DNA from 3 places in the Streptomyces sp. NPDC051173 genome. Region 1 is predicted to be linked to each of the others. Evidence: riboswitches for the same ligand, from Rfam matches in the RefSeq annotation. Region 1 holds a riboswitch; each other region holds the start of a gene.
The links. Region 1 has a riboswitch for cyclic di-AMP ahead of AB0435_RS06420 (C40 family peptidase). Riboswitches for the same ligand answer to the same signal wherever they lie in the genome.
Positions count from the first base shown of each region.

Region 2: another riboswitch for cyclic di-AMP. It lies ahead of AB0435_RS18205 (peptidoglycan DD-metalloendopeptidase family protein); the one in region 1 lies ahead of AB0435_RS06420 (C40 family peptidase).
Region 3: another riboswitch for cyclic di-AMP. It lies ahead of AB0435_RS11535 (C40 family peptidase); the one in region 1 lies ahead of AB0435_RS06420 (C40 family peptidase).

Region 1 covers NZ_JBFBBD010000006.1:142,903-152,401, reverse strand. Annotated here, with positions in the region: gene AB0435_RS06445 (hypothetical protein) at 108-341, shown strand; gene AB0435_RS06440 (cytochrome c oxidase assembly protein) at 541-1,530, opposite strand; gene AB0435_RS06435 (BTAD domain-containing putative transcriptional regulator) at 1,668-4,640, opposite strand; gene AB0435_RS06430 (hypothetical protein) at 4,818-4,997, shown strand; gene AB0435_RS06425 (S1 family peptidase) at 5,484-6,521, shown strand; gene AB0435_RS06420 (C40 family peptidase) at 6,605-7,078, opposite strand; cyclic di-AMP (ydaO/yuaA leader) riboswitch at 7,082-7,259, opposite strand; gene AB0435_RS06415 (glutamate--cysteine ligase) at 7,590-8,672, shown strand; gene AB0435_RS06410 (hypothetical protein) at 8,704-9,499, opposite strand, start outside.
Region 2 covers NZ_JBFBBD010000031.1:31,161-40,659, reverse strand. Annotated here, with positions in the region: gene AB0435_RS18210 (DEAD/DEAH box helicase) at 1-1,164, shown strand, start outside; cyclic di-AMP (ydaO/yuaA leader) riboswitch at 2,100-2,300, shown strand; gene AB0435_RS18205 (peptidoglycan DD-metalloendopeptidase family protein) at 2,312-3,589, shown strand; partial or broken gene AB0435_RS18200 (hypothetical protein) at 3,693-4,163, shown strand; gene AB0435_RS18195 (aldo/keto reductase) at 4,181-5,125, shown strand; gene AB0435_RS18190 (hypothetical protein) at 5,323-5,622, opposite strand; gene AB0435_RS18185 (ATP-binding protein) at 5,693-6,019, opposite strand; gene AB0435_RS18180 (very short patch repair endonuclease) at 6,372-6,827, shown strand; gene AB0435_RS18175 (DNA cytosine methyltransferase) at 6,824-7,837, shown strand; gene AB0435_RS18170 (DNA cytosine methyltransferase) at 7,834-9,153, shown strand; gene AB0435_RS18165 (DUF6339 family protein) at 9,122-9,499, opposite strand, start outside.
Region 3 covers NZ_JBFBBD010000015.1:18,252-27,750, reverse strand. Annotated here, with positions in the region: gene bioD (dethiobiotin synthase) at 1-323, opposite strand, end outside; gene AB0435_RS11565 (adenosylmethionine--8-amino-7-oxononanoate transaminase) at 370-1,674, opposite strand; gene bioB (biotin synthase BioB) at 1,667-2,893, opposite strand; gene AB0435_RS11555 (8-amino-7-oxononanoate synthase) at 3,094-4,245, shown strand; gene AB0435_RS11550 (DUF397 domain-containing protein) at 4,250-4,495, opposite strand; gene AB0435_RS11545 (helix-turn-helix transcriptional regulator) at 4,505-5,374, opposite strand; gene AB0435_RS11540 (ATP-binding protein) at 5,616-6,056, shown strand; gene AB0435_RS11535 (C40 family peptidase) at 6,136-6,606, opposite strand; cyclic di-AMP (ydaO/yuaA leader) riboswitch at 6,611-6,808, opposite strand; gene AB0435_RS11530 (urease subunit gamma) at 7,584-7,886, shown strand; gene AB0435_RS11525 (urease subunit beta) at 7,900-8,211, shown strand; gene AB0435_RS11520 (urease subunit alpha) at 8,204-9,499, shown strand, end outside.

The DNA of each region.
Region 1 (9,499 bases):
CTCGGGCGACGATGCGCCACACGTAGATGTAGCGGCTGTTCGGAATTCGTCCGCATCACCGATCATCTGCACTAAAGAGGAAAACGCTTCCTAGGAGTGGAGTCGAAATGCGATACCTCGCATCTTCTCTGTGCACCCTGGCACTCGGGGCCGGTGTGCTCTTCGGAATCGCCGGTAACGCTGCCGCCACAGCTCAGCCCGCCGTGGCGAAGCAGGACACCGTGACCGCCCAGCAGTGTGTGGGCGGGGGCGGATTCGTCGATCAGGACGAGACGAGCCCGACCGGTCTCCGTTGTCTCGGCGGGGAGTTCGACGGCATTCCGGTGACACTCGGGCAGTGAAGCCCGGCATCTCGTGACGACTGCGGGAAGTGCCCGGCCCGATACGGGTCGGGCACGGCACCGTCCATGGAAGGGAAATGCGGCGTATCGCCATGTGCCGGCGGGCGGTTCGCCGACTCTCCGGTGTTTCGGTCAGCGCGGCCGCGGTGGGGGCCGCATGCGGCAAGTTTCCGGAGATCCGGGGCGGCGGCCAAGTGGATTACGGGCGGTTGTCCCGGGTCTGCCGGTAGCGCTCGCCGACGACGCCCTGGTCGGTCTCCCACCAAGGGCGGGTCAGCTCGGGGGCAGGGGGCTCGTCGGCGCGCTCCGGGGTGGGGGCGGGAGCCGGGACCGTGGCGAGCTCCTGGTCGAGCCTGCGGTCCAGCTCCGCCGTCCTGACCCGCTCGGCGCGGCGCCACTCGACGAAGACGGCGATGAGGAAGGGCATGCCGACGAGTTCGGCGATCGACAGCATCAGTCCGCCGCCGAGCGCCTGGTCGCGCTCCGGGCTCGGGCCCCAGCCGCGCTGCTGCGATCCGTACCAGCCGCCCGCGATCAGGGTGCCGCTGGTCATCACGACGATGCCGGGTACGGCGTCGACCAGCCCGTCGACGAAGACCAGCAGCGCCCGCACGGGGTGGCTGCACCACGCCGGCAGCAGTTCCTCGCGGGAGAGCATGGGCAGGACGAACAGGCTGCCCGCCGCGAGGAGGTGGAGGTACATCAGCCGGTGGATCGCTTCGTTCCGCAGGGCGGCCTCGAAGTAGGGCGTGAAATAGACGCACAGCTCCGTGGCGAGCACGAGCAGGGTGCTGACCAGCGGGAACGTCAGCACCCTCACGACGCGCCCGCGCATCGCCCGGTGCAGCCGCTCGGCACCGCGGGCGGGCAGCGCGCGGCGGGCGAGGGCGACGGGGTCGCCGAGGGCGAGGCCGAGCGGTGCGATCAGGTCGAGGAGGATGTTCTGCACCGCGGCGGGCCAGAAGAGGACCCGGTCGTACACCGCGAGGGACGACAGGGTCGCGACGGCGATCGCCCCGAGGCCGAGGGTCACGAACGCGAGCGTCCGGGCCACGGGCCAGCGCTCCCCCTTCCTCGTCACCCGCAGGACGCCCCAGGCGTAGAGACCGCCGAGGAGGACGATGAGGGCGAGGCCGAAGGGGTCCGCTTGCCAGGTGCCGAAGGCTCGGGCGGGGGTGAGATTGGTCAGTGCCACGATCGCTCAGCGTAGCCCCGGCCGTAGTGGATCCACGGGCCGGTCGGGGGCGGTAAAGCGCAGGTCACGGGCTTGGAAGCGTTTCCTCTAGGCGAGGCAAAGGGTGAGTGTCGAGGTGCCGGCCGTCGGGCTCAGGAGGTGGCCGGCGCCGCCGCGTCGAGCAGGGCGCGGACCGCGACGGCCTCGGGGACCCCGAGGCGGGTGAAGAGCGTGAGGGCCTCGTGCAGGTGGCCGTGGCCGCGGTCCGGGCGGCCGAGGCGCGGGAGGGCCTGGCCGAGCACGGCGTGGGCGAGCCCTTGGCAGTAGCTCTTGCCCAGTTCGCGGGCGATCCGCAGGGACTCCTCGGCGCAGGAGACGGCGTCCTCGTCCCGCTGTTCGTCGAGGCGGCACTCCGCGAGGCGGGCCCAGGCCAGCCCCTCCCAGCCGCGCTGGTGCTGGGAGATGAAGTGGCCGAGCGCGCCGCGCATGCGCTCGGCGGCGAGCGCGGGGGCGCCGGTCCTGCGGAGCACGTAGCCGTGCTGGTAGAGCGTCATCGCGACGGTCGGGCCGTTGCCGGTCGCCTCCGCCAGCCGGACGGCCTCCGCGGCGGCGCGTTCGGCCTGCTCGGGCTGGGCGAGGGCGAGGTGCACGCGTGCGGTGTTGGCGAGCACCCGCGCCTCGCTGCCCTTGTCGTCGAGGCCGTCGCAGAGGGAGCCGGCGAGCTCCAGCAGCGGGAGGGCCCGGTCGGGGCGGTCGGTGGCGAGGTGGAGGATGCCGAGCGCGTTGGCGGCGAGGTGGCGGCACAGGTTGTCGGCGGCGTCCTCGGCGAGCCGCAGCGCGGTGGTCAGTTCGCGCTCGGCGGCGTCGTACACGTCGGTGAGGTAGTGGAGGTTGCCGAGGGTGTAGCGGGCCCGGGCCTCGACGCGGGGTTCCGCGCGGGTGTGCGCGGTGTCGGCGGTGAGCTCGCAGAGGCGGCGCAGCTCCTCGCGGTGGGCGGGGCCCTCGATCAGGCCGGACCAGGTGAGCAGCAGGTCGCCGGCGGGGCGCAGGGCGTCCGGTGCGCCGGGGACGGCCTGGGCGAGGAGCGAGGCGAGCGGTATGTGCTCGTGGCGCAGCCACTGCCGGGCGTCGTCGGCGTCGGCGAAGGGCACGCCGGGCAGGGTGACGGGGTGCAGGTGGCGCTGGAGGGCGTGGTCGGGTTCGAGGGTGCGGGAGGCGTTGCCGACGGTGGCGAGGTGGTGGTCGAGGAGGCGCTGGACGGCCTCGTGGCGCTCCTGCGGGGTGTCGGTCTGTTCGGCCTGCATACGCGCGTAGAGCCGCAGCAGGTCGTGGAAGCGGTAGCGGCCGGTGGCGTACGACTCCAGCATGCCCGCGTCGGCGAGGCCCTCGGCGAGGTCCTCGGCGGTGAACTCGTCGCGTCCGAGGAGCGCGGCGACCGCCGGCAGCGACAGGTCGGGGGCGGCGGGGAGGGCCAGCAGGCGGAAGGCCCGGGCCTGGTCGTCGGCGAGGTGGGCGTAGCCGAGCCGGAAGGTGGCCTCCACGGTGAGGTCGCCTGCCTGCAGTTCGTCGAGCGTGCGGCGTTCGTCGTCGAGCCGGGTGCCGAGGGCGGCGATGGTCCAGCCGGGCCGGGCGGCGAGACGGGAGGCCACGATGCGTACGGCGAGCGGCAGATGGCCGCAGGCCGCGACGAGCGCGGTGGCCGCCCGGGGTTCGGCGGCGACCCGCTCGTCGCCCACGATGGCGGCGAGGAGCGAGAGGGCCTCGGGGGCGCTGGCGACGCCGACGTGGAAGTGCCGGGCGCCGCCGAGGGTGAGGGCCCGGGACCGGGAGGTGACGAGGACGGCGCAGCCCGCGGTGCCGGGGAGCAGGGGGCGGATCTGGGCGGCGTCGCGGGCGTTGTCGAGGAGGAGCAGGACGCGCCGGTCGGCGAGCACGGAGCGGTAGAGGGCGGCGCGCTGGCCGAGGTCGTCGGGGATGTCCGTCTCGGGGACGTCGAGGGCCTGGAGGAAGTGGGACAGGACGCTGCCGCTGTCGGCGGGGTGCGGGCCCTGGCCCTGGAGGTCGACGTAGAGCTGGCCGTCGGGGAAGTCGGGGCGGGCCGCGTGGGCGGCGTGCACGGCGAGCGTGGTCTTGCCGACGCCGCCGATGCCGGTGAGCATGGCGATCATCACGGCGGGCCCGGAGGTCTCGGTGAGGGCGGCGCACACGTCGTGCACGAGCTCTTCGCGCCCGGTGAAGTCGGGGATGCCGGCCGGGAGCTGGAAGGGGACGGCCCTGGGGCGCGCGGCGTCCGCGGGGCCTGCCGCGGACTCGGTGCCCGCGGGCGGGGCGTAGGCCAGTGCGGGGTCGGCGGCGAGCACCCTGGCGTGCAGTTCGGTGAGTTCGGGGCCGGGTTCGACGCCGAGTTCGGCGACGAGCAGGCGCCGGGTGCCGGTGAAGGCGGCGAGGGCGTCGACCTGGCGGCCGCAGCGGTAGAGGGCGAGGATCAGCAGGGCGCGGAGGCGTTCGCGCAGGGGGTGTTCGGCGGCGAGGGAGCTCAGTTCCGGGACGATCTCGGCGTGCCGGCCGAGGGCGAGGGCGCAGTCGAAGAGCCCTTCCTGGGCGACGAGGCGGGCCTCCGAGAGCCGGTGCCGCTGGCGTTCGGCGTACGGGCCGGGGAGCCCGGCGAGCGCGGCGCCGTGCCAGAGGTCCAGGGCCGCGGCGTAGCGGCTGTGCGCGGTCTCGGTGTCCCCGGCGTCACGGGCCTCGGCGGCCTCGGCGAGGCGGCGCTGGAAGACGACGGCGTCGACCTGCTCGGGGGGTATGTGCAGGGCGTAGCCGCCGGAGGAGGAGACGAGGACCGTGGCCGGGGTCCTGGCCACCCGGCCGGGTTCGAGGAGGTTGCGCAGGCGGGAGGCGTAGGTCCGGATGGTGCCGAGCGCCTGAGGCGGTGCCAGTTCGCCCCACAGGGCGTCGATCAGTTCGTCGCTGGAGACCGTGCGGCCGCCGCGCAGCAGGAGGACGGCGAGCATGGCGCGCTGCTGGCGCGCGCCGAGCTCGACCTCGCGCCCGTCGAGCTGCGCGTGCACGGGGCCGAGCAGCTGGAAGGAGAGCCGTGCTCCTGTTGTTGCTCCGCTGGCGCCCATGTCTCCCCCGACCTCACCGCGCACACTCCGCCCGGCGACAAGGGGGACAGTATCTCAGTGGTTGGCACGGTAAGCGGCACCCGTGACGTTACGGGTGCGGGTCTGTTGATCGCCTGTTGATCGGGGTGTCACATACTTCGAGGAAAGAACGTTCGACCCGCACGACAGGAGTTCCGCATGACCACCGACGCCCTGAAGCCCGCCGGGGCCGCGCAGCCCGCCGAGCAGAACACGCCCAGCGAGCAGGCCATCCTCGCCGGACTGGGCGCGCCCATCGAGCACGCGGAGGGCGCCCCGATCCCGGGGACCGAGCCCAGCGGTCCGATCCGCCCGACGCACACGACGGGCGCGCAGTAGGACGCGACCCCGGACAGCGCTCCGCAGGCGCGGGCCCCCGACCACGTTCGCGGTCGGGGGCCTGTTGCCGTCCGCGCACACCGGGCACCCGTTAAAGGTGTGCAAAGAAACCTTCGCTCCACCCCCCGAGGGAACGAATACCGGACAGCCGCGCCCCTTCCTGTCCGCTCACCGCCCCTCGCCCATCCGCGCCTGTCACGGGCGTTCACGAGAACGGCTCGCGGTACGCGTGTGACGCAAGAGACTTGCCGACGCACCGCTCGTACGACCGAATGTCGCTCTTGAACGTTCACATGGACGATCCGATACTCCGAGAATTGACATGGACGCGACTAGCGTCTCCCGGTCGGCTCCGGGCGGCGCATCGGCCGTCACGCCTCTGTCACTACGTCACATTCACCCTCCGTGCCCGGACATCGGCCCCATCGGGCACCCCCCACAGGAGGTCTCGTGAAACGTCCTCGCATATCGGCACGCCGCTCCGCCATGGCCGGCTCGGCCGCCGCCGTCCTCGCGGCCGCCGCGCTCGCCCTGCCCAGCGCCCACGCCATGTCCGCCCCGGCGCCCGACGCGGCCTCCGCCGAGCAGGCCGCGGGCCTCGCCCAGCGGATCGCGGCCGAGCTCCCGGCGGACACCGCGGGCTCGTACTACGACGCCACCACCCACCGGCTCGTCGTCGACGTGCTCGACGCGGCGACCGCGGCGAAGGTGCGGGCCGCGGGCGCCGAGGCCAGGCAGGTCCGGCACTCGGCGGCCGAACTCGACTCGGCCAGAGGCACCCTCAAGGCCCAGGCGTCCATCCCGGGCACCGCCTGGTCGGTCGACCCCAGGACCAACAAGGTCGTCGTCACCGCCGACAGCACGGTGCGCGGGGAGCGGCTGAGCAAGCTCGACAAGGTCGTCGCGAGCCTGGGGGACAAGGCCACGCTCAGAAGGACGGCGGGCACCTTCCGGCCGCTCATCGCCGGCGGCGACGCCATCTGGGGCAGCGGCGTGCGCTGTTCGCTCGGCTTCAACGTCAGCAAGGACGGGCAGCCGTACTTCCTGACGGCGGGGCACTGCGGCAACGCCTCGGCCGAGTGGTCCGACTCGCAGGGCGGCGCCCAGGCCGGCACCACGGAGAGCTCGACCTTCCCCGGCCACGACTACGCCCTGGTGCGCTACACCGGCTCCTCCGACCACACCAGCGCGGTGGACCTCTACAACGGCAGCCAGCAGAACATCAGCCGGGCCGGTGAGGCGACGGTCGGCGAGCAGGTGCAGCGCAGCGGCAGCACCAGCGGCCTGCACGGCGGCCAGGTCACCGGCCTCAACGCGACCGTCAACTACCAGGAGGGACAGGTCGACGGCCTGATCGACACCAGCGTGTGCGCCGAGCCGGGCGACAGCGGCGGCGCCCTCTTCGACAACGACACGGCACTGGGCCTCACCTCGGGCGGCAGCGGGGACTGCTCCTCCGGTGGCGAGACCTTCTTCCAGCCGGTTCCCGCGGCCCTGCAGGCGCTCGGGGCACAGCTGCCCTGACGCTCCACCGCACGGCCGCTCCGGCACACGGCCCCCGTGCGCGCCTCACGGCGCCGGGGGCCGTCTCCCGTGGTGCGCCGGGGTCAGTTGACGCGGCCGTACCAGACGCTGTTGCTCCAGATCTTCTCCAGCCGGACGGACGCGCCGGGCTTGGGCGAGTGCCAGATCTTGTTGTCCCCGGCGTAGATGCCCACGTGGTAGACGTTGCTGCCGGAGTGGAAGAAGACCAGGTCACCGGTCTGACGGGAGCCGGCGGAGAGGTGCCGGGTCTTGTTGTACTGGTCCTGCGCGGTGCGCGGCAGGTTCTTGCCGACCTTCTTGAACGAGTAGAGCGTCAGGCCCGAGCAGTCGAAGCGGCTGGGGCCCGCGGCGCCGTACTGATAGGGCGAGCCCTTCTTGGAGGCGGCGACCTTCAGCGCGGCCTGGCCCGGGGTCGCCGCCTGGGCGTCGGCCGCCACTCCGGGCAGCAGCATCGAGGCGGTGACGGTGGCGGCGGTGAGGACGGTCGCGGCGCCGGCCCGGGACACGAGCGTGGATATGCCGGGGAACGCAGACATGTCAAACCCTTCGTCATCCGCCTGCGAAAGATGACCTGTCGGGTTCGGGCTGTCGAAGTCGCCCGGCCACATCCGTGGCTTCACCCCAAGGACCACCGCCATCGTGGTCCGCCGTACCTGGGTCTCCCGCTCCTGCCGATCCAGTCGGTCTGCTCCGCACCCGGAACGGCGGCAGGACTCGGCGTCCGCCCGGGGTGCCCGTCTCGGTGACGGGATCTTGTGTTCGAGTGACGATCCTGCATCACGAAGTCCCGGAAACCGGAGCCGGAACGGCTTTCTGTGAACTTCTTCACTTCACGTCATTCATGGAACCGGGGCGCATTTACGGCGCACGGAAATCAGGCAACTCCTTTTGGCTCTTGGGAGTTGAGGTAATCCGGAGACTGAAATCCGGTCACCCGGCTCCGTTCCGCGGCCGGTACGCGCGGGAGGGCGGACGTCTTTGCGTCAGAAACACGCGACCGCGGGGAGCGCGCGGTTCACCGCGACAGCGCGAGGGTAGCCCTACGGCATGCTCACCCTAGGGATCGAGGAGGAGTATCTTCTGCTCGACCCGGCCACCGCACTGCCCGTTCCGAAGGCGGAGCAGGTCTGCGCAGCGGTGGACCTGGAGCCGGTCGTGCACGAGCGGGAGATTCAGGCGGAGTTGTTGCAGGCCCAGGTGGAAGTGGCCACTCCGGTCTGCGCCGACCTCGCGGAGGCGAGCGGGCACCTGCTGCGGCTGCGCCACGCCGTGAGCTCCGCCGCCAAGCGGAGCGGCTGCCGGATCGCTGCGTCCGGCACGTCACCCCGCGCGGGCCTGGTGCCCGTACCCGTCACCCGGCACCCGCGCTATCTGGCGATGCGCGGCCGGGCGGCCCAACTGGTCGACGAACAGCTGGTCAACGGGATGCACGTGCATGTCGCCATCCCCGACCGGGAGATGGGCGTCGCCGTACTCAACCGCGTCCGCCCCTGGCTGCCGGTGCTGGTGGCCATGGCGGCCAACTCACCGATGTGGCACGGCCACGACACCGGCTTCGCCAGTTGGCGCACCGTGGTCTACAGCCGCTGGCCCGTCAGCGGGCCGCCCCCGCACTTCACCGATCTCGCCGACTACGAGGAGCGTATCCAGGCGCTCTTCGTCGCCGGGGCGATCAGCGACCGGGGGCAGCTGTACTGGCAGGCCAGGCTGTCCGACCGCTATCCCACGATCGAGGTGCGCTGCCTGGACGTCCAGCTGCGCGCCGACGAGGCCGTGATGCTCGCCGGGATCGTGCGCGGCATGGTGGCGACCGCCATCCGCGACGAGAAGAGCGGCCGCCGGACGGCGTACTGCCCGCCGGAGCTGCTCAGCGCCTCGAACTGGCACGCCGCCCGGCACGGCCTTGAGGACATGCTCGTCGACCCCGAGGGCAAGCGCCGCGGCGCCGAGGAGGTCGTCCACGCCCTGCTCGGGCACATCGGGCAGGCGCTGGAGGAGGCCGGTGACCTCCACCAGGTGAGCTCACTGGTCCACCGGCTGCTGCGGCGGGGCACCCCGGCGGACCGGCAGCGCCGGGTGCTGGCGGCGGACGGCATCAAGGCCCTCACCGATCTCATCACCGAACCGTGAGACCGGCGGCCACGAGCCGTGCGCCGCCGGGTCAGTAGTGCGGGTCGCCCTCGATCCGCCCGCCCAGGGCACGGGCCGTGGCCGGCAGGTGGCGGACGCGGGTGGCCAGGAGCAGGACGGCGAGGCCCAGATACACGTAGGTCATGAGGAGCCGGGCGGACTCGCCCGGCAGGGCGAACTGCACCGCGAAGAGGACGAAGAGGCCGGCGGCCTGGAGGCGGACGAACCGCAGGCCGAGCAGGACCACCACGGCGAGGACGGTCTGGGCGGCGGTCAGGGCGACCTCGTCGACCTGGCGGGTCACCAGCGGCAGGGCCGCTCCCCCGCCGCCCAGCGCGTGGGCCAGCGGCAGACAACCGACCAGCAGCGTCCACTGGTTGACCTTGCTGGACAGCAGCGCGCCGAGTCCGTCGCTCGCCCGCAGCCGCCATGCGAAGACCACGGCGACGATGAGCTCCGGGGCCTCGGAGGCCAGCGGGGCGAGCCACTGGACCAGGACGAAACGGTCGATGCCGAGCGAGGCCCCCGCCTCCACCAGGCCGTTGGCGAAGGGCTCCGCGCAGGCGAAGACCACGGCCGCGGCGGCGGCGAACAGCGCCGCGGTGGTGACGCGGCGTACGGTCCGGGGCAGCGTGGCGAGCCGCGCGGGGACCCCGACGAGCTCCTCCATCTCCCCCGAGCCGCACTTGCCGATCCGGTAGAGGTAGTAGCCGTACCAGGGGACCAGCACCACCGGGACGTACCAGCCGATCTCCCGGGTCAGCGGCATCACGAAGGCGAACACGGCGGCCACCGCGAGGAACGCGACGTCGATGCGCCGGTGCGGC
Region 2 (9,499 bases), on a different contig from region 1:
ACCGCGGTCAACCTGCGGATCGCCACCGTCGTCGGTGGCATGTCCATCGGCCGTCAGGCGCAGACCCTCGCGCGCGGCGCCGAGGTCCTGGTCGCCACCCCCGGCCGGCTCGCCGACCTGATCCAGCGCGGCGACTGCAAGCTCGGCGACGTGCGGATCACGGTCCTGGACGAGGCCGACCAGATGGCCGACATGGGCTTCCTGCCGCAGGTCACCAAGCTGCTCGACCAGGTCGACCCGGACGGCCAGCGCATGCTGTTCTCCGCGACCCTCGACCGCAACGTCGACCGCCTCGTGCGCCGCTTCCTCTCCGACCCGGTGACGCACTCCGTCGACGCCTCGGTCGGCGCGGTCTCCACGATGGAGCACCACCTGCTCTTCGTCACCGACGCGGACAAGAAGGACGCCGTCACCCGGATCGCGGCCCGCGAAGGCCGCGTGATCATGTTCGTGGACACCAAGCGCGGCGCCGACCGCCTGGTGAAGAAGCTGCTCTCCGAGGGTGTGCGCGCCGGGGCGCTGCACGGCGGCAAGAGCCAGCCGCAGCGCAACCGCACGCTGGAGCTGTTCCGTACGGACCAGGTCACCGCGCTGATCGCCACCAACGTCGCCGCCCGCGGCATCCACATCGACGGCCTCGACCTCGTCGTGAACATCGACCCGCCGATGGACCACAAGGACTACCTGCACCGCGGCGGCCGCACGGCCCGCGCGGGCGAGTCCGGCACCGTCGTCACCCTCGTCCTGCCCGAGCAGCGGCGCGAGATGACCCGCATGATGGCCACGGCGAAGATCACCCCCAACGTCGTCAAGACGCACCCCCGCGACCCCGAGCTGGAGCGGATCACCGGTGCGCGTGAGCCCAGCGGTGTCGCGGTGGTCATAGCGCCTCCGGCCGCCGCGCAGCCGCAGGGGCAGCAGGGCGCGAAGAAGCCGTCCCGCTCGCGCGGCTCGGGTTCCGGGGGCCGCGGCCGTACGCGTACGGAGCCCGGCACGGGCAACGGTGGTGGCGGTGGCGGTGGCGGCGGTTACCGCGGCTTCGGCAGCGGCACGGGGCAGGGCCAGGGTGGCGGGGCGTCCCGCCGTTCGGGCGGTACGCGTCCGGGCAATGCGGTTCGCCGTGGCGGTGGCGGCGGGGGCTCTCGGCGGGCGCCGAAGGTCTGACCGGTTGCCGGTTTGCTCGGCGTTGCCTTGCGCGGGTGGGTTGCCGCCGGGGGGAGTGCTGCGCCCTGTGGGAGCGCCCTGCGGGCGGCGGCCTCAATCGCCGGCCGGGCTGGTTTGTGGTGGGTGCCGGGGGTGGGTCTTCCGGGCTGGGGACCTGGAACGCGGTGCGGGCACCGTCATGCGTATTGGGTGCCCTGAAGTCGCACCGCGTTCCAGAACCCCACCCTCCAGCCCCACCCCCTCCCGCCGGTGGGCGACATCAGGGCCGGTGGGGGTGCGCCGGTCTTCCCTTTCAGCCCGCCCGGGGTGCTCGTTGCCGTTCCGGGCGCGCCCGTCTTTTTCTTTCAGCCCGTCCGGCGTTTGAGGACAACGCGCGAAGCGTGTTGCTGGAGTCTGGGGCGCAGCCCCAGTTCCGGAGCGCGCAACGTTGCGGGGGTCTGGGGGCTTGCCCCCAGTTTCGGGAAGGGGCGGGGCTGGGGAACAAACCAGCCCGTCCGGCGTTTGAGGACGCGGCCGCAGGCCGCTCCCGCCGCAGGCGGCAACGGACCCGCACGTCGAGGGGCTGAGGCAGCGCCCCCACGCGGCCGGGCGACAGGCCCTGCTCGCGACCCGACCCGCCCCGGTCCGGCGGCGGACGCCCCCGCCGGACCGACGGCGTTTCCGGTACGCCGCGCCGGCACGGCCAGCTGTCCGTACGGCCGTTGACCGGCGGAGCCGAGAGACGCGCGGCACAGAAATCCGTCCGTACGCGCAGTAGTGGATCTTGATCGTTCCGCATTCCGTCGGAATAAGAACCACATTAAGAAGTCGGTCTCCTCGCCAAGTCCTGACCAAGGAGCCGGTCGATTCAGCCTTTCGGCTTGGAAACCACGCGGTCTGTCTATTAACGTTCGATAACGACGTGCGGTCCTCATCACCGCCGCAAGAGGCGGCGCCGTGCGCCTTCGCCGAATCCCGCGGGCACAGCAAGACCTGATACACCAGCAGCATCTGGGAACCGGGGAACCACCCGCCCTGGGGTGAATCGGGCCGCACCCGGCTCGTAGGAGACCTTCCTGCTCCGAACCCTCCCCCAGAGCCTGAAGGGCCTGGGGGTACCCCCACCGCTAACCCGGTAGGCGAGAAGGAAGGAAAGGAGTTCGCCCTCGTGGCGTCCAACGAGCCTGCCCTCGACCCCACTCTGTACGGGTCGTACGAGCCCTACGCACCCGAACTCCCGATCGTGCCCGCGTATATGACCGCCCATATGGCGGCGCCCGCGCCGGGGACGGCAGCCATGGGGGGCGGCGACTCGGCGATCGCTCCTCCCGCGCCGGGCTTCGCCGCCGGACCTCGGCCGATGACCCCTCAGCCGGCCGCACAGCAAGCGGTGGCGCCCCGGCCGGCCGTTCCCCAGTGGGCGGTGCCCGAGCCGACGGCGCCGGAACCGGCCGCCGACGAGTCCGCGCACCCCGCCCCCGTCCCGGCCCGTGCCGGGAGCGGCGGCCGGCACCGCGTCGCCAAGCAGCGCGGCGGCACGATGGCCCGCAGCGGCGCCGTCCTCGGCGTCGGGGTCATCGCGGCGGTCGGCGCGGGCGGCATGGCGAGCGCGCAGGACCGCCCGGCGGCGCCGATATCGGTACCCGACCTGGCCGGAGTGGGCTCCCTCCTCGGCGGCGGTCAGGCGCACGAGGAGCAGGCCGCGGCCGCCGCGCCCGGCGCCGAGCAGCCGCTCACCCAGGCCGGTCTGAGCACCGAGGAAGCCGCCCAGGGCACCACGAACGCGGGCGAGGCCCTGCGCGCCCGGATCCTTCAGCAGGCCGAGCACCAGCAGAACGCCGCTGACGACCAGACACGCGAGTCGACGCAGCGCGAGGCGGCCGAGGCAGCGGCGAAGAAGGCAGCGGAAGCGGCTGAGGCGGAAAAGGCGGCGAAGGAGGCCGAGGCCGAGAAGGCGAAGGCGGCGCGGGCCGAGTCCCGGCCGGCGGCCGCGGAGGACGCCGCCGACCCCACCGACACCGGGCCCCGCACGCCCGCGGCGCACAGCCCCGGCGCGTACACCCTCCCCGTCGGCTCGTACACCCTGACCGCCGGCTTCGGCCAGGCGGGCAACATGTGGTCCGCGAACCACACCGGCGAGGACTTCGCGGCCCCGACCGGCACGCCCGTCAAGGCGATCGGCAGCGGCACGATCACCCACGCCGGGTGGGCGGGCGCGTACGGCTATCGCATCGTGCTGAAGCTGGACGACGGTACGGAGGTGTGGTTCTGCCACCTGTCGTCGATGGTGGTCACCTCGGGCAAGGTGAACAGCGGCGACGTGATCGGCCGCGTGGGCGCCACCGGCAATGTCACCGGCCCGCACCTCCACCTGGAGATCCGCCCGGACGGCGGGGCCCCGGTCGACCCGCTGCCCTGGCTGCGGGAGCGCGGCCTGGAGCCGTAGCCCGCGGGCGCGGCGGCTGCCGCGCATATCTGTCACGGACGAGGGCACCCGGATGCCGTGACAGCCGCGATCACCACCTCCGTACCGGCCCGTCCGGACCGCCGTCGGCCGGCGCGTCATGATTTCCTCGACCTGTCTGCTCTCCGGCCTGCTCCTCTTCGGCACGGCCTGGCTCTTCGGCGCCGGGCGGCTGAGCGCCGACACCCTCACCGCCTGCTGGGCCGTCGTCCTCTTCTTCGCCTCGGCGGGCGCGAGCAGCGCGTACCTCACGGTGTCCGAGGCGTTTCCGATGGAAACGCGCGCCAAGGTCATCGCCTTCTTCTACGCGCTCGGCACGGCGACCGGCGGCAGCACCGGCCCGCTGATCTTCTCCGACCCGACGAGCGGCGGCGTCGTCGGCGACACGGCGCCGACCTTCCGGATCGGCGCGTCCCTGATGCGCGCCGCCGGCCTGGTCGCGGCCTTCCCGGCCGTGCCGGCGGAAGGGCGTTCCCTCGACCGTGGCCCCGCTCTCCACCGAGCGGGCGGAACCGCTGCCCGCCACGGCGAAATAGCGGAATACCCCGCACCGTAAGGACGTTGGAGAGATCCATGGCTGACATTCACAAGAAGATCGGCAAGCTGTCCGTCCACCCGCTGGCCCTCGGCGGCAACGTGTTCGGCTGGACGGCCGACGAAGCGCAGTCCTTCGCCGTCCTCGACGCCTACGTGGCGGCCGGCGGCAATTTCATCGACACCGCCGACGTCTACTCCGCCTGGGTGCCCGGCAATACGGGTGGCGAGTCGGAGACCGTGATCGGCAATTGGTTCGCCGCCCGCGGCAACCGCGCCGACATCGTCCTGGCCACCAAGGTCGGCGCGGGCGTCCCCGAACCGCGCGGCCTCTCCGCCGCCGTCATCAAATCCGGCGTCGAGGATTCGCTGCGCCGCCTGCGCACGGATTACATCGACCTCTACTACACGCACTACGACGACCCGTCGCTGCCGGTGGAGGAATTCATCACCGCGCTCGACGCGCTGGTGAAGGAGGGCAAGGTCCGCGAGATCGCGGCCTCCAACATCACGGCCGAGCGGCTCACGGAGGCCCTGGAATTCTCCGATTCCGCGGGCCTGGCCAAGTACGCCGCGATCCAGCCGCACTACAACCTGGTCTCCCGCGACACGTACGAGGGCCCGCTCGCGGACGTCGCGGCGCGGCACGGCCTGGCCGCCGTCCCGTACTGGGCCCTGGCGTCGGGCTTCCTCACCGGCAAGTACCGGCCGGGAGCGGCGGTGGACAGCGCCCGCGCGGGTGCCGCCGGCAAGTACCTGGAGTCCGAGCGCGGCCCCCGCGTCCTCGCCGCTCTCGACGAGGTGGCCGCGGCCCACGACGCCGAGCTCGCCACGGTCGCCCTGGCCTGGCTCGCGTCCCGCCCCACGGTGGTCGCCCCGCTGGCGAGCGCCCGCACGGTCGAACAGCTTCCGGCGCTGCTGGCGGTGGCGGACCTGAAGCTGACGGAGGCGGAGCTTTCGCTTCTGACGGAGGCGTCGGCGTAGGTGTAGGCGGCCGGCGCGAACGTCGGCGCGAACGTCGGCGCGAACGTCGGCGGGAATGTTGACGCGAATGTTGACGCGAACGCCAGCGGGAATGTTGACGCGAATGATCGGCGCGAACGTCGACGCGGTGGAGGGGGCCGGGTGTCCGGCCCCCTCCACCCCTCTCACGCCAGGCTCACTCCACGCTCACTCCACTCTCAGGCCCGGCTCTCCACGACCCAGGAGGCCAGCGCGACCCCGCCGGCGACGGCGAAGACGGACGGCCACGCGCCGACCTTCTTCGCCAGCGGGTGCGACCCGGCGAACGCGGCGACGTACAGCCCCGTCAGCGCGGCAGCCTTCCCGGCCCCGGCCTTCCCGGCCCACTGCCGAGCGGCCACGGCCCCGGCGGCGGCCAGCGCGACCCCACCGAGCGGCCGCTTCTTCGTCCACCGGGCAACGCCGTACCCACCGACGAGCCCACCGGCAGCCACGACGGATGTCGGAATCCCAGCCATCTGCACAACCTCCGCACGCATCAGAAATCCCATTCCTCCCGAGGCTACGCCGGGGGTGTGCGGGGGGTGGCTACGGGCCTGTCCGGGCGAGCGGCTCGAACCAGACGCACTTCCCGACGACGTTGAGCTGGTCCCACACGAAGGTCACGCCGGACGCCACCGAAAGACACCGCACAAGCGCAAGCCCCCGCCCGTCCTCCTGCCCGTCCCGGGCGACCCGCCGCCGCGGCCGCCGCGCATGATCCCCATCGAGCACGGAAACGACCACCCGGTCCCCACGCACGGCGACCTCCACGGAGAGGTCATCGACCCGGGCGTGCTGCACGACATTGGTGACCAGGTCGGACACGCAGACGAGGGCGTTCTCGATCAGGGGCGTGCGATCGGTGGCCTCCAGCGCGGCGGCGACGAACTCCCGGGCGACGCGGGCGGTGGTGGGGGCGGCGGGTGCGTACAGGCGGTAGATCTCTGCGGGCTCGGCGTCGTCGTCATCGGTGGGGGTGTCGGGGGCTGGTGAGCATGGAGGTATGTATGAGGTGATCTCCGGCAGGGCGTGGTTCTCGTTATCTGCCTGCTCCTACCGAGGGATAACCGATCCTTGCCGTGTGATCACGGCGTTCGCCCTGGACACGCCCACGCTCGCAGGCGGCGAGACGAGGACTTCCCCTCGCTCCTGCGCCCGGATCTCTACTGTGCGTGACTCCGCGATGGTGGACTGAAACGGCGTAGGGACATAGGACACTAGGACCATGCGCGCTGCATTCCCATCCAGCCCTGACGTATCGGCCCGGATGAGCCGGCAGACCAACCGGGACACTGGCGCCGAACGGGCGGTGCGGCAGCTTCTTCACGCCTCCGGATACCGCTACCGGATCCATTATCCGGTGCCGGGCATGCGCAGACGGAAGATCGACATCGCGTTCACGCGCGCCAGGTTGGCCGTTCTCATCGACGGCTGCTTCTGGCATGGCTGCCCGGAGCACGCCACCAGTCCCAAGTCGAACGCGGAATGGTGGCGGCAGAAGCTCGATCGCAACATCGAGCGGGACCAGGAGACGAACGCACAGCTGCTGTCCGAGGGCTGGACGGTCCTGCGCTTCTGGGAACACGAGTCACCGGACGCCGTCATGCGTCAGGTGATCGCGGCTGTTGAGCGCGAGAAGGCAAGCAGGAGGAAACGACCCACGAAGGGCGGGGGCCGATGAGCGATCTACGATTCGTCGACGTGTGCGCTGGGGCGGGCGGATTGGCCTTGGGGCTGGAACAAGCCGGCTTCGACCCCGTCCTGCTACTGGACGAGAAGTCGGTGGCCTGCGACACGCTGCGCATGAACCGACCGGCGTGGCGGGTTCTGGAGACGGATCTGCTGGGATTCGCTCCTTCGCGGCACCGGGAGGTCTACGACGTCGATCTGCTGTCGGCCGGGCTGCCCCGCGTGAAGTCCAGTGCGACCGTCGCGAGGACCGAGACCGAGGCCGAACTGCGCCTGCTGGAGGCGACTGTCTACCTGGCGCATGCCGTCCAGCCTCGAGCTCTGATCATCGAGAACGTACCGGAGCTGGTGGGCGCGCCCGGCTTCGAGCCGATACGCGACCTCATCCGGAAGGAGCTGGATCACCTCGGCTACCGGTTCCGATGGTTCGTCCTGAACGCAGCCGACTTCGGCGTGCCACAGGACCGGAAGCAAGGGGTGCTCGTCGCGCTCAGGAAGCAGTACTTCGACGCGTTCCGCCCACCGGAGCCGACGGCGCGCGAGCATCGGTCCGTCGGTCGAGCTCTGCGCCGGTCCATGGCCATGGGTGGTTGGCGGGACGCCGACCGGTGGGCAGCCCAAGCGCTCAGCGTGGCACCGACCCTGGTGGGCGGGTCGGACAGGCGAGGAGGCGCGGATCTCGGACCGACAGGGACGAAAAAGGCCTGGGCCCGGATGGGGGTCGATGGAGGCACCGTGGCTGACAAGGTTCCTGGCCCGGACTTCGTCTGGGCGCCGGAAACGGGACGGCACGGGATGGTCAGGATCACGACGGACCAGGCTGCACTCCTGCAGGGCTTCCCGCCCGATTGGAGATTCGTTGGGAAGAAGACGGCCCGCTATCGACAGATCGGCCATGCCTCACCACCGCCGGTGGGCAGGGCGCTCGGGCTGGCGATCCGAGCCGCACTGGAGATGCCCCAGTCCACAACCTCCGTCGCCGGCTACACTTCGATCCCATGAACAGCCCAGGAACACAAGCTCACCACCTCGACGGAGTCCGGATCTTGGACCTCTTTGCAGGTCCTGGTGGACTCGACGTGGCCGCGCATTTCCTGGGCTTCAAGAGCATCGGGATCGAGTGGGACCGAAACGCGTGCGAGACGCGCTACGCGGCGGGCCTGCCGACGATTCACGCCGATGTGAGCGTCATGCGTGAGAGCCGCTTCGACGAGATCCCGAAATCGGTCGACGTGCTGGCCGGGGGACCGCCCTGTCAATCCTTCTCCGTCGCAGGCAATGGTGCAGGACGGCGAGCACTGGACAAGGTGAAGGAGTACATCCACCGCCTCGTGGAGGGGGAAGACGAAGCCAAGATCGACGAGGATCTGCACGATTTCCGCGAAGATCCGCGCACCGCCTTGGTCCTGGAACCCCTCCGCTGGCTTCTCAAGGCGATCGAGACAGAGGATCGCGACCCGTACCAGGTGATCGTTCTGGAACAGGTGCCTGCGGTCCTGCCTCTCTGGGAGGTCTACGCCAAGCTTCTGCGAAGTGGCGAAGGGCGGCTCAAGGGCGTCAAGTACGAAGCGGAATGCTGGGAGTTGAAGACCGAGCAGTTCGGGGTTCCGCAGACGCGTACGCGCGCCGTACTCGTCGCCCGGCGCCCGGGGCATGGGGCCATTGAACCGCTCGAAGCGACTCATATGCCCTTCGACTTGCATCGGGGAAAACGTAATGCCGCTCAAGCAGATATGCTCCCGACCGATTCCGCGACTCCAGGGACCAAGCAGCGTTGGCTCTCCATGGCGGAGGCTCTGGACGCGGCTAGCGAGTTGAAAGGCTCGCTCGTGGACGTGTCCCGGCTCCGGACGGGGGGCAGGACGAAGTTCTTCGTTGTCTCGAACTACGGCTCCGGGGGTGATCCGAAGAACCGAGGGCAGCGCCTGTCGTCCGAGCCCGCTTTCACTGTCACCGGAAAAATTTCCCGGAACAAGGTGTACAAGAGCATCGCGGAGTATGAGGCTAAGAAGTTCGACCGATTCGAAATCTGTGAATCCGGGGTGCTCCAGACCTTCCCGCACAACTTCCCCTGGTCGGGAAACGACCAGGCGCAGCAGGTGGGCAATGCGGTACCACCCCGGCTCGGCATGCATGTACTCAGCACGGCACTTCGCGGGAACACCCCCTCAGACGACGAGTTGACGGCTGCGGCCACTTGGCCGACTGTCCCCCAAACCACCACGGACGAACTGCGCGTCATCGGCTGCGGCGATCAGAGCCAGTGCCCTGAGGACTCGCATAAAGTCACTCGCCCTCGTCGGAAGTCCGCCCCCTGACCGGCGCATCCGCGAAGAGCTCCTCGAAATGGGCGACCAGTCTCCGAACTGCCTCCTCCGGTACACGCTCTTCCTTCGGGCCCTGAGGAAGGTTGTTCCGGGGGGACGGGAGGGCTGATTCGGCCCCCGCGATCCAGTCACGCAGGGGCTCCCCGTCACGCTCCACGTCCGGGGCTATGTCGTCGTACATCAGCGTCGCCGCGGCGGCGTTGACCGCGGAGGTCAGTGCGTTGACCTCGCGACCGGTGCGCACAGTCCCTCTTTCCATGAGTCCGACGAGGGCTTGAGCGGTTGGGCGATGGTCGACTATGTCCAGCCGAAGAGCGGAGTTGAGCATGTCCTGGTT
Region 3 (9,499 bases), on a different contig from region 1:
ACCAGGACCAGGTCGTGGTCGGCCGCCAGACGGGCCGCGGCCCGCTCGGCCTCGCGCGGCCGCACGGGCGCCCGGCCCGCGCGGCGGGCGGCGGTCCCGGGGGCCAACGGGTCGGGGAATCGGGCGAGTTCGCGGCCCGTCACCGGACCGGCGAGCCGCTGCACCTCCGCGATGTCACCGGGCTCGTCCGGGGTGACGCCGGTCTGGGCGGGCTTGAGCACGGCGACGGTCCGGTGCGCGGCCGTCGCCGCGGCCGCGACGGCCGCGGTGACGACGGTCTTGCCGACCTCGGTGTCGGTGCCTGTGACGACGAGAACTGTCATGTCTTCCACTTCTTTTCGGGGTGCCCCAGGGGTGTCCGCGGCCCGGCTACGCGACCCGCGCGGCGGCGCACACCGCCGCGCAGATCCGGGCCACGTCCTCGTCACCCGTCACATACGGGGGCATCGTGTAGATGAGGTTCCGGAACGGGCGGAGCCACACGCCCTCGCCGACCGCAGCGCGGGTCGCCGCCGCCATGTCGACCTCGTGGTCCAGCTCGACCACGCCGATCGCGCCGAGCACCCGGACGTCCCGTACCGAGGGCAGCGCGACCGCGTCGGCGAGGCCGTCGCGCAGGGCGGATTCGATGCGCTTGACCTCCGTCTGCCAGTCCTGGGACAGCAGCAGGTCGATGGACGCGCACGCGACGGCCGCCGCCAGCGGGTTGCCCATGAACGTCGGGCCGTGGGCCAGCACCGGGACCTCGCCCCCGGAGATGCCCTCCGCGACCCGTGCCGTGCACAAGGTCGCGGCCATCGTGAGATAGCCGCCGGTCAGCGCCTTGCCCAGGCACATCACATCGGGGGTGATCCCCGCATGCCCGGCCGCGAAGAGCCTGCCCGTACGGCCGAAGCCGGTGGCGATCTCGTCCAGGACCAGCAGCACACCGTGCTCGTCGCACGCCTCGCGCAGCACCCGCAGATACACCGGGTCGTGGAAGCGCATCCCGCCCGCGCCCTGCACCACCGGCTCCACGATCACGGCGGCGAGCTCGTGCGCGTGGCGCGCGAGGACCTCCCGCAGGTGCGCCGAGTAGGCGTCCACGGCGTCCGTGTCGTAGTCGTGCGGCGGCGCGTCCGCGAACACCTGCCGGGGCAGCGCCCCCGACCACAGCTCGTGCATCCCGCCGTCCGGGTCGCACACGGCCATCGGCTGCCAGGTGTCCCCGTGGTAGCCGCCGCGCCACGTCATCAGCCGGTGCTTCTCCGGCCGTCCCGCCGAGCGCCAGAACTGGAGGCACATCTTGACGGCCACCTCGACCGACACCGAACCGGAGTCGGCGAGGAAGACGTGTTCGAGGCCTTCGGGAGTGATCTCCACCAGGCGGGCCGCGAGCCGCACGGCGGGCTCATGGGTGAGCCCGCCGAACATCACGTGGCTCATCCGGCCCAGCTGTTCCGTCGCGGCCGCGTTGAGCACGGGGTGGTTGTAGCCGTGGACGGCGGACCACCACGACGACATCCCGTCGATCAACTCGTCCCTGCCGTGGGCCGGTTCGGCGAGCCGCAGCCGCACCCCCGACGCGGAAGCGACGATCAGCGGCTCCTGACGGCCCGGCATCGGGCCGTACGGGTGCCAGACGTGCTGCCGGTCGAGGGCGAGCAGTTCCCCGGAGGCGAGGGGCTCAGGCATTGGGCGGCAGATCCGTCCCCGCGCCCCGGCGGCGTACGGCGACCAGCTCCGGGCGCACCTCGCCCGGGGCACCGACCGGAACCGCTGCCTCCGTCTCAAGGGCTTCCGTCTCAAGGGCGGCTACCTCGGGAGCCGCAGGAGCCTCGGCGCCGCCGTCCCCGCACGGCCCGCAGCCGCCACCGCCGTGCCCGCCGCAGCCGCCGGCCAGGGCGTCGGCGCGGTGCTCGGGCAGGGTCGTGGTGTCCGTGCCCTCCACCTCGAAGCCCGCGTCCTCGATCATCGCCAGGTCGGCCTTGCCCTCCTGGCCCTCACTGGTCAGATAGTCGCCGAGGAAGATCGAGTTGGCCAGGTGCAGCGCCAGCGGCTGCATCGAGCGCAGGTGCACCTCGCGGCCGCCCGCCAGCCGGACCTCCACGTCCGGGCAGACGAACCGCACCATCGCCAGGATCCGCAGCGCGCGCTGCGGGGTGAGGTTCCACTCCTTCGCCAGCGGCGTCCCCTCGAAGGGGATGAGGAAGTTGACCGGCACCGAGTCCGGGTCCAGCTCCCGCAGGGAGAACACCACGTCGACGAGGTCGGCGTCGGTCTCTCCCATGCCCGCGATCAGCCCGGAGCACGCGGACATGCCCGCCGCCTGCGCCTGCTGCACGGTCTCCACGCGGTCGGCGTAGGTGTGCGTCGTGGTGATGTCGCCGTACGTGGCCTCGGAGGTGTTGAGGTTGTGGTTGTAGGCATCGGCACCCGCGGCGCGCAGCCGCTCCGCCTGACCGGCGGAGAGCAGCCCGAGGCAGGCGCACACCTCGACGTCCTCGTTCTGCTCCTTGATCGCCTCGATGGTGCGGGTGACCCGCTCCACGTCCCGGTCCGTCGGCCCGCGCCCGCTGGCCACCAGGCAGACGCGCTTCGCGCCGCCCGCGACACCGGCGGCCGCCGCCTGCGACGCCTCCTCCGGCTTCAGCCAGGTGTACTTCAGGATCCCGGCCGTGGAGCCGAGCCGTTGCGAGCAGTACGAGCAGTCCTCGGGGCAGAGCCCGGACTTGAGGTTGACCAGATAGTTCAGCTTCACCCGGCGCCCGAACCACTTGCGGCGCACCTTGCCCGCCGCGGCCACCACATCGAGCAGTTCGTCGTCGGAGGTCGCCAGTACGGCGAGCGCCTCTTCACGGGTCGGCAGCTCCCGCCGCAGCCCCTTGTCCACCAGCGTGTTCAGCAGGTCCATGGCCGAGATCCTTACGCACCGCACCGCCCCGGGCCAATGGAGATATCGCACAACAGCCGCCTTTTGAGGTGTGTGTATTGCCACACCCTGACCAGGCGCGACGGGGACTACGTTCTATGCACTGCATACAAAGCGGGGCCCTGGGCAGCGCTGTGCTCCCACCCCCCGTCGCCCCACCACGGAAACGACAAGGACGGCCGATGCCCCAGGACCCGTTCGACTGGATCGACCGGCACCACGAGCGCCGCCTCGCCGCCGGTCTGGTGCGGGACCTGCGTCCGCGCCCCGCCGATTCGCCGCTGGTCGACCTGGCGGGCAACGACTATCTGGGGCTCACCCGGCACCCGGAGGTCACCGCGGCCGCGGCCGAGGCCGCGCTGCGGTGGGGCGCGGGGGCGACCGGTTCGCGACTGGTCACCGGCAGCACCGCGCTGCACGCCCGGCTTGAGGAGGAACTGGCCGCCTTCTGCGGGTTCGAGGCGGCCCTGGTGTTCTCCTCGGGCTACGCGGCCAACCTCGCCGCCGTCACCGCCCTCACCGGACCCGCCGACCACGCGACCCTCGTGGTCTCCGACGCCGGCAACCACGCCTCGCTCATCGACGGCTGCCGGCTCGCCCGGGCAGGGACCGCGGTGGTCCCGCACGCCGATCCGGAAGCGGTCCGCAAGACGCTCGACGCCCACGGCGGCCGCGCGCTGGCCGTCACCGACTCCGTCTTCTCCGTCGACGGCGACGCCGCCCCGCTGGCCGAGCTCGCCGACGCCTGCCGGGCGCACGGCGCGGCCCTGCTCGTGGACGACGCGCACGGCCTGGGCGTCCTCGGCGAGGGCGGCCGCGGGGCCGTGCACGCGGCGGGACTCGCCGGCGCGGAGGACGTCGTCGCCACCGTCACCCTGTCGAAGTCGCTGGGCAGCCAGGGCGGTGCGGTCCTCGGCCCGGCCCGGGTGATCAGGCACCTCGTCAGCAACGCCCGCACCTTCATCTTCGACACCGGCCTCGCCCCGGCGGCCGTGGGCGCGGCCCTGGCGAGCCTCGGAGTGCTGCGCCGCGAGCCGCAGCGCGCGGCGCGCGTCCGGCACGTCGCCCGCGAGCTGCACCGCGGGGTGACGGCCGCGGGCCTCGAAGCCGTACGGCCCGACGCGGCGGTGGTGTCCGTACGGGCGCCGTCCCCCGAGGCGGCGGTGCGCTGGGCGGCCGACTGCCGGGAGGCCGGGCTCGCGGTCGGCTGCTTCCGGCCGCCGTCCGTGCCCGACGGCGTCTCGCGGCTGAGGCTGACCGCCCGCGCGGACCTGTCGGACCGGCAGGTCGAGGAGGCGGCCGGCACGGTCGTACGGACCGCACCGGCCGCCTGACGGCTCACGTCGTACGGTCGGGGGGACGGAGGGAGCCGTCGCGCAGTCCTCCGACGAAGGAGGACCAGGCGGCGGAGGAGAGCAACAAGGCGGACAGGGCGGTGTTCTTCGAGTCGCGCACGGCCAGGAGCCCGGGGGCCAGGCCGGCCGTCTCCACGCAGTTGTTCATTCCGGTGCTGTAGCTGCTGCGTCGCCACACTGCGCCGCACAGGGCCGAAGGGGAAGGTACGTACCGAGGCATTGCGGACATGGTGCCTCCTTACGCGCCGTCGTTGATCCCGGCGATGAAATCCAGCGAGTTCTCGTGCGAGAGGGCGTGCGCCCGCAGCGTGGTGAATGCCTCGGCGTACGCCCGGAGGTCTTCTTTCCGCTCGAGGTAGAGGCTACTCGTCAAATGGTCGAGAACAACCACGTCCAGATCAGCAATGCGCGGAAATGAGAAAATAACAAAAGGCCCGGTGATGCCAATATGGCCGCTCCTGGAGAACGGCAGTACATGCAGCCGCACATGACGCTGCGCACCCGTTTCCACCAGATGCCTCAACTGCCCGGCCATGACCTCCCGTCCACCGACCTGGTGGCGGAGCACAGCCTCGTCCAGCACGGCACACAACTCCAGCGGACTGTCGCCGCCCAGCACCGACTGCCGTGCCATGCGCACCCGTACCAGCTTCTCCACCTGTTCCGGCGGCGGGTCGTTGAGCGCCGCACGGGTCACCGCACGGGCATAAGCAGGAGTCTGGAGGAGGCCCGGCACGACCGTCGTCTCCAGGGTGCGTAACCGTGACGCCTCCGATTCCAGGCTGATGAAGTCGAGATACGCCGGGGGCAGCAGATTGCGGTAGGCGTACCACCAGCCCCGGCGGGCGCCCTCCGCATCGGCGGTGCCCGCGCCGCACAGTGCTCCCAGCAGCGCGCGCAGTTCGGGGTCCGACACACCGTAGGCGTCCAGCAGCAGCGCGACGTCCGAGGACTTCACGCCACTGCTGCCCGTCTCGATGCGGCTGACCTTCGACTGGTGCCAGCCCACCGCGTGCGCGGCCTCCAGGCTGGTCAGTCCGGCGAGTTCGCGCTGGCGGCGCAGCTCGCCACCGAGTTTGCGGCGGCGCACCGCGGGTCCGTTTCGCATAGCCCTGCCTCCGCCTGTGATGAACATGGTGTTTCTTGTCAATAGACCACTGTGCCGCCGGAATCCGGTCGCTCGTCGTAGAGTTCACCGCTTCGAGCGACAGATATATGCAGATACTGGGGGATCGCCCGCATCACCCCCATTTCCGGTGGCAGGCTGTCGGACAGAGCCGTCCGGAAGCGCTCTCGACTTCACGACGCATTGCGTCGGAGTCCGCTCCCGGCGGGAAAGGGACAGCGCCATGGCAGATCATCAAGAAGCCACCGTCACCCTGCCGAGCGCCCCCGCCTCGGTCTCCACCGCACGCCGCTATGTGGCCGGCGTGCTCGCGGACTGGGGGCTGCCGGGCGGCACGGAAGCCGCCGAGACCATCCGGCTGATCGTCTCCGAGCTCGCCACCAACGCCGTGCAGCACACCCGCGGCCAGTCGCCCACCTTCACCGTCGAGGTCCGGCTCGAACTCGACCGGCAGCTGCGGATCGGGGTCACCGACAGCCACCCGCGCTTCCCCCGCAGACTGCCCGCCGCCGTCCAGCAGGACAACGGGCGGGGCCTGGTCATCATCCGCTGCCTCACCGCGGAGCGCGGGGGAAGGGTCTTCTTCACCCCGAACCCGGACGGCGGCAAGACCGTGTGGATCTCGATGCCCTGGACCGTGCCCGCCCTCAGCGCCGAACGGTGAGGGCGGGGCCGGGGCCCCGCACGGCGTGCGGGGCCCCGGTGCGGCGTCGCGGCCGCCTTTCGCTGTGTGTGCCGGCGGGTCAGTCCACCCGGCCGTAGCGGACGTTGTTCGTCCAGATCCGCTCCAGGCGGACCACCGCACCCGTCTTGGGCGCGTGCCAGATCCTGCCGTCGCCCGCGTATATCCCGACGTGGTAGATGCCCTGGCCGGAGACGAAGAACACCAGGTCGCCGGCTTCGCGGGCGGCGCGGGGGATGTGGGTGGTCCGGTTGTACTGCTCGGCGGCGGTGCGGGGCAGGCTCTTCCCGGCCCGCTTGAAGGAGTAGAGGGTCAGGCCCGAGCAGTCGAAGCGGTAAGGGCCGGTCGCGCCCCACTGATAGGGGGAACCCTGTTTCGAGGCCGCGATGTGCAGTGCGTTGGTGGCGACGGTCGATGCCTCGGCTCCCGTCGCGCCGCCCGGCACCAGCACCGTGGCGCCGACGGCGGCGAGCGTGAGCGCGGAGGCCGCGCCGGCCCTGGACATCATTGACGGACGTTTGTGCGCGCCCATGTGCCAACCCTTCGTCAGCCGCCTGTGAAGGATGACCTGTCGGGTTCGGGCAGGCGAAGATGCCCGGCCGTGTCAACGGCTTCACCCCAAGGGCCGACCGCACTACTCTTGGTCGTCCCACCGTGCTCGGGTCCTCCATCCCCACCGGTGCGTTCGGTCGACCCGGCATCCAGACAGCGGCGGGGTTCGGCGTCCGCCTGGACCGCCCCGCCGGGATGGCGGGGTCTTGTCGTCGACCGGATCTTGGCGCAGCCCAGGTACGGATTCCGAGCGGAACCAGAGGTATGTGAGGCTGCTCACTCCCGGGCAATTCCGCTGGACACGACGGGGATTGTCCGTTTCGGCGAACCCCTGTTGAGCCCCTGGCCTGGGGGCCCGCGGCACCGCTCCGGCGCGGCGTGCTCGCCCGGTTGAAATCGATCACCGCGCGTCGTCTACGACACCGTCCGGCGTCTGGGGGAGCGGTGTTTATTCGCCCGCCGACCCGTGATCCATGGGCGCGGGCGGGAGTGCGAGCGGGACCGCGCCCCGACGCGCCCGTCGCGCCCCGGCCCGGACCGGCACCGGGCGCGCCAGGCTGCTCCCGGGCAACTCCCGCCCACCGCCCTCGAACGCGGCTGCGAGGGCTTCGCGCGGTCCCGCGCGGGCGACGCGCGCGGTCTGCGGCGCCCGTAGCCCGTCGTACGTGTCATGAGGGTGCGGCGGAGTGATCCGGCCCAGAAGATCCAGTAGATGCAGACGGCAGCGGCACGCGGTCCCGGCCCGGATCGCCGGATCCGTCCCTCCGGCCTCTCCGGTCCCGTGCGACCCCTCTGGCCATGGATGCGCAAAGAGTCAGTTAACGCGTTGGAAAACCTTCCGCTCTAATCTGCAATCCCTGGCTGTCCGATGAAGAACCCCAGGTCAAAGGTTGTAGAACTCTTGTGTGCCCCCGTTGGGTTCCGCTAGGGGGACTGGTTCGTCAGTGAGGTGGACGCATGCAACTCTCCCCGCATGAGCAGGAACGCCTGCTTCTCCATGTGGCCGCCGACGTAGCCGAGAAGCGCCGGGCCCGTGGGGTGCTGCTCAACCACCCCGAGGCGGTGGCCCTGATCACCGTGCACGTCCTCGAAGGCGCCCGCGACGGCCGGACCGTCGCCGAGCTGATGTCCTCCGGGCGCAAGGTGCTCGGCCGCGCCGAAGTGATGAGCGGCATACCCGAGATGATCCACGAGGTCCAGGTGGAGGCCACCTTCCCGGACGGCACCAAGCTCGTCACCGTGCACGAGCCCATCGGCTGAAGGGAAGACCGCCATGATTCCCGGAGAGTTCCTGCTCGCCGACGCCCCCGTCCCCCTCAACCAGGGGCTCCACCGCACCCGCCTCACCGTGCTCAACGCCGCCGACCGGCCCGTGCAGGTCGGCTCGCACTACCACTTCGCCGAGGCCAACCCCGGCCTCGACTTCGACCGCGCCGCCGCCCGCGGCAAGCGGCTCGACATCGCCGCCGGCACCGCCGTGCGCTTCGAGCCCGGCATCCCCGTCGAGGTCGGCCTGGTGCCGATCGCCGGCAAGCGCGTCGTCGAGGGGCTGCGCGGCGAGTGCGGGGGACCGCTCGATGACTGAGCTCAGCCGGGCCGCGTACGCCGATCTGTTCGGCCCCACGGCGGGGGACCGTATCCGCCTCGCCGACACCGACCTCCTCGTCGAGATCGAGGAGGACCGCAGCGGCGGCCCCGGACACGCCGGGGACGAAGCGGTCTTCGGCGGCGGCAAGGTCATCCGGGAGTCCATGGGCCAGTCCCGCGCGACCCGCGCCGACGGCGCCCCCGACACCGTCATCACCGGCGCCGTCGTCCTCGACCACTGGGGCGTCGTCAAGGCCGACATCGGCATCCGCGACGGCCGCATCACCGGCATCGGCAAGGCCGGCAACCCCGACACCATGGACGGCGTCCACCCCGACCTCGTCATCGGCCCCGAGACCGAGATCATCGCGGGGAACGGCAGGATCCTCACCGCCGGGGCCGTCGACGCCCACGTCCACTTCATCTGCCCGCAGATCGCGGACGAGGCCCTCGCCTCCGGCGTCACCACGCTCGTCGGCGGCGGCACCGGCCCGGCGGAGGGCAGCAAGGCCACCACCATCACCCCCGGCTCCTGGCACCTCGCCCGGATGTTCGAGGCGATGGAGGGCTACCCGCTGAACGTCGGCTTCCTCGGCAAGGGCAACACCGTCTCCTACGACTCCATGCGCGCCCAACTGCGCGCCGGGGCCGTCGGCTTCAAGATCCACGAGGACTGGGGCGCGACCCCCGCCGTCATCGACGCCTGCCTGTCCGTGTGCGAGGAGAGCGGCGCCCAGCTCGCCATCCACACCGACACGCTCAACGAGGCGGGCTTCGTCGGCGACACCCTCGCCGCGATCGCCGGGCGCTCCATCCACGCGTACCACACCGAGGGTGCGGGCGGCGGGCACGCGCCCGACATCATCACCGTCGTCTCCGAGGCCAACGTCCTCCCCAGCTCCACCAACCCGACCCGCCCGCACACCGTCAACACCGTCGACGAACACCTCGACATGCTGATGGTCTGTCACCACCTCAACCCCGCCGTGCCCGAGGACCTCGCCTTCGCCGAGTCCCGCATCAGGCCCGGCACCATCGCCGCCGAGGACGTCCTGCACGACCTGGGCGCCATCTCGATCATCTCCTCCGACTCCCAGGCGATGGGCCGCGTCGGCGAGGTCGTGCTGCGCACCTGGCAGACGGCGCACGTGATGAAGCGGCGGCGCGGCGCCCTGCCGGGGGACGGGGCCGCCGACAACCGGCGGGCCCGGCGCTACGTCGCCAAATACACCATCAACCCGGCCGTCGCGCAGGGCCTCGACCACGAGATCGGCTCCGTCGAGACC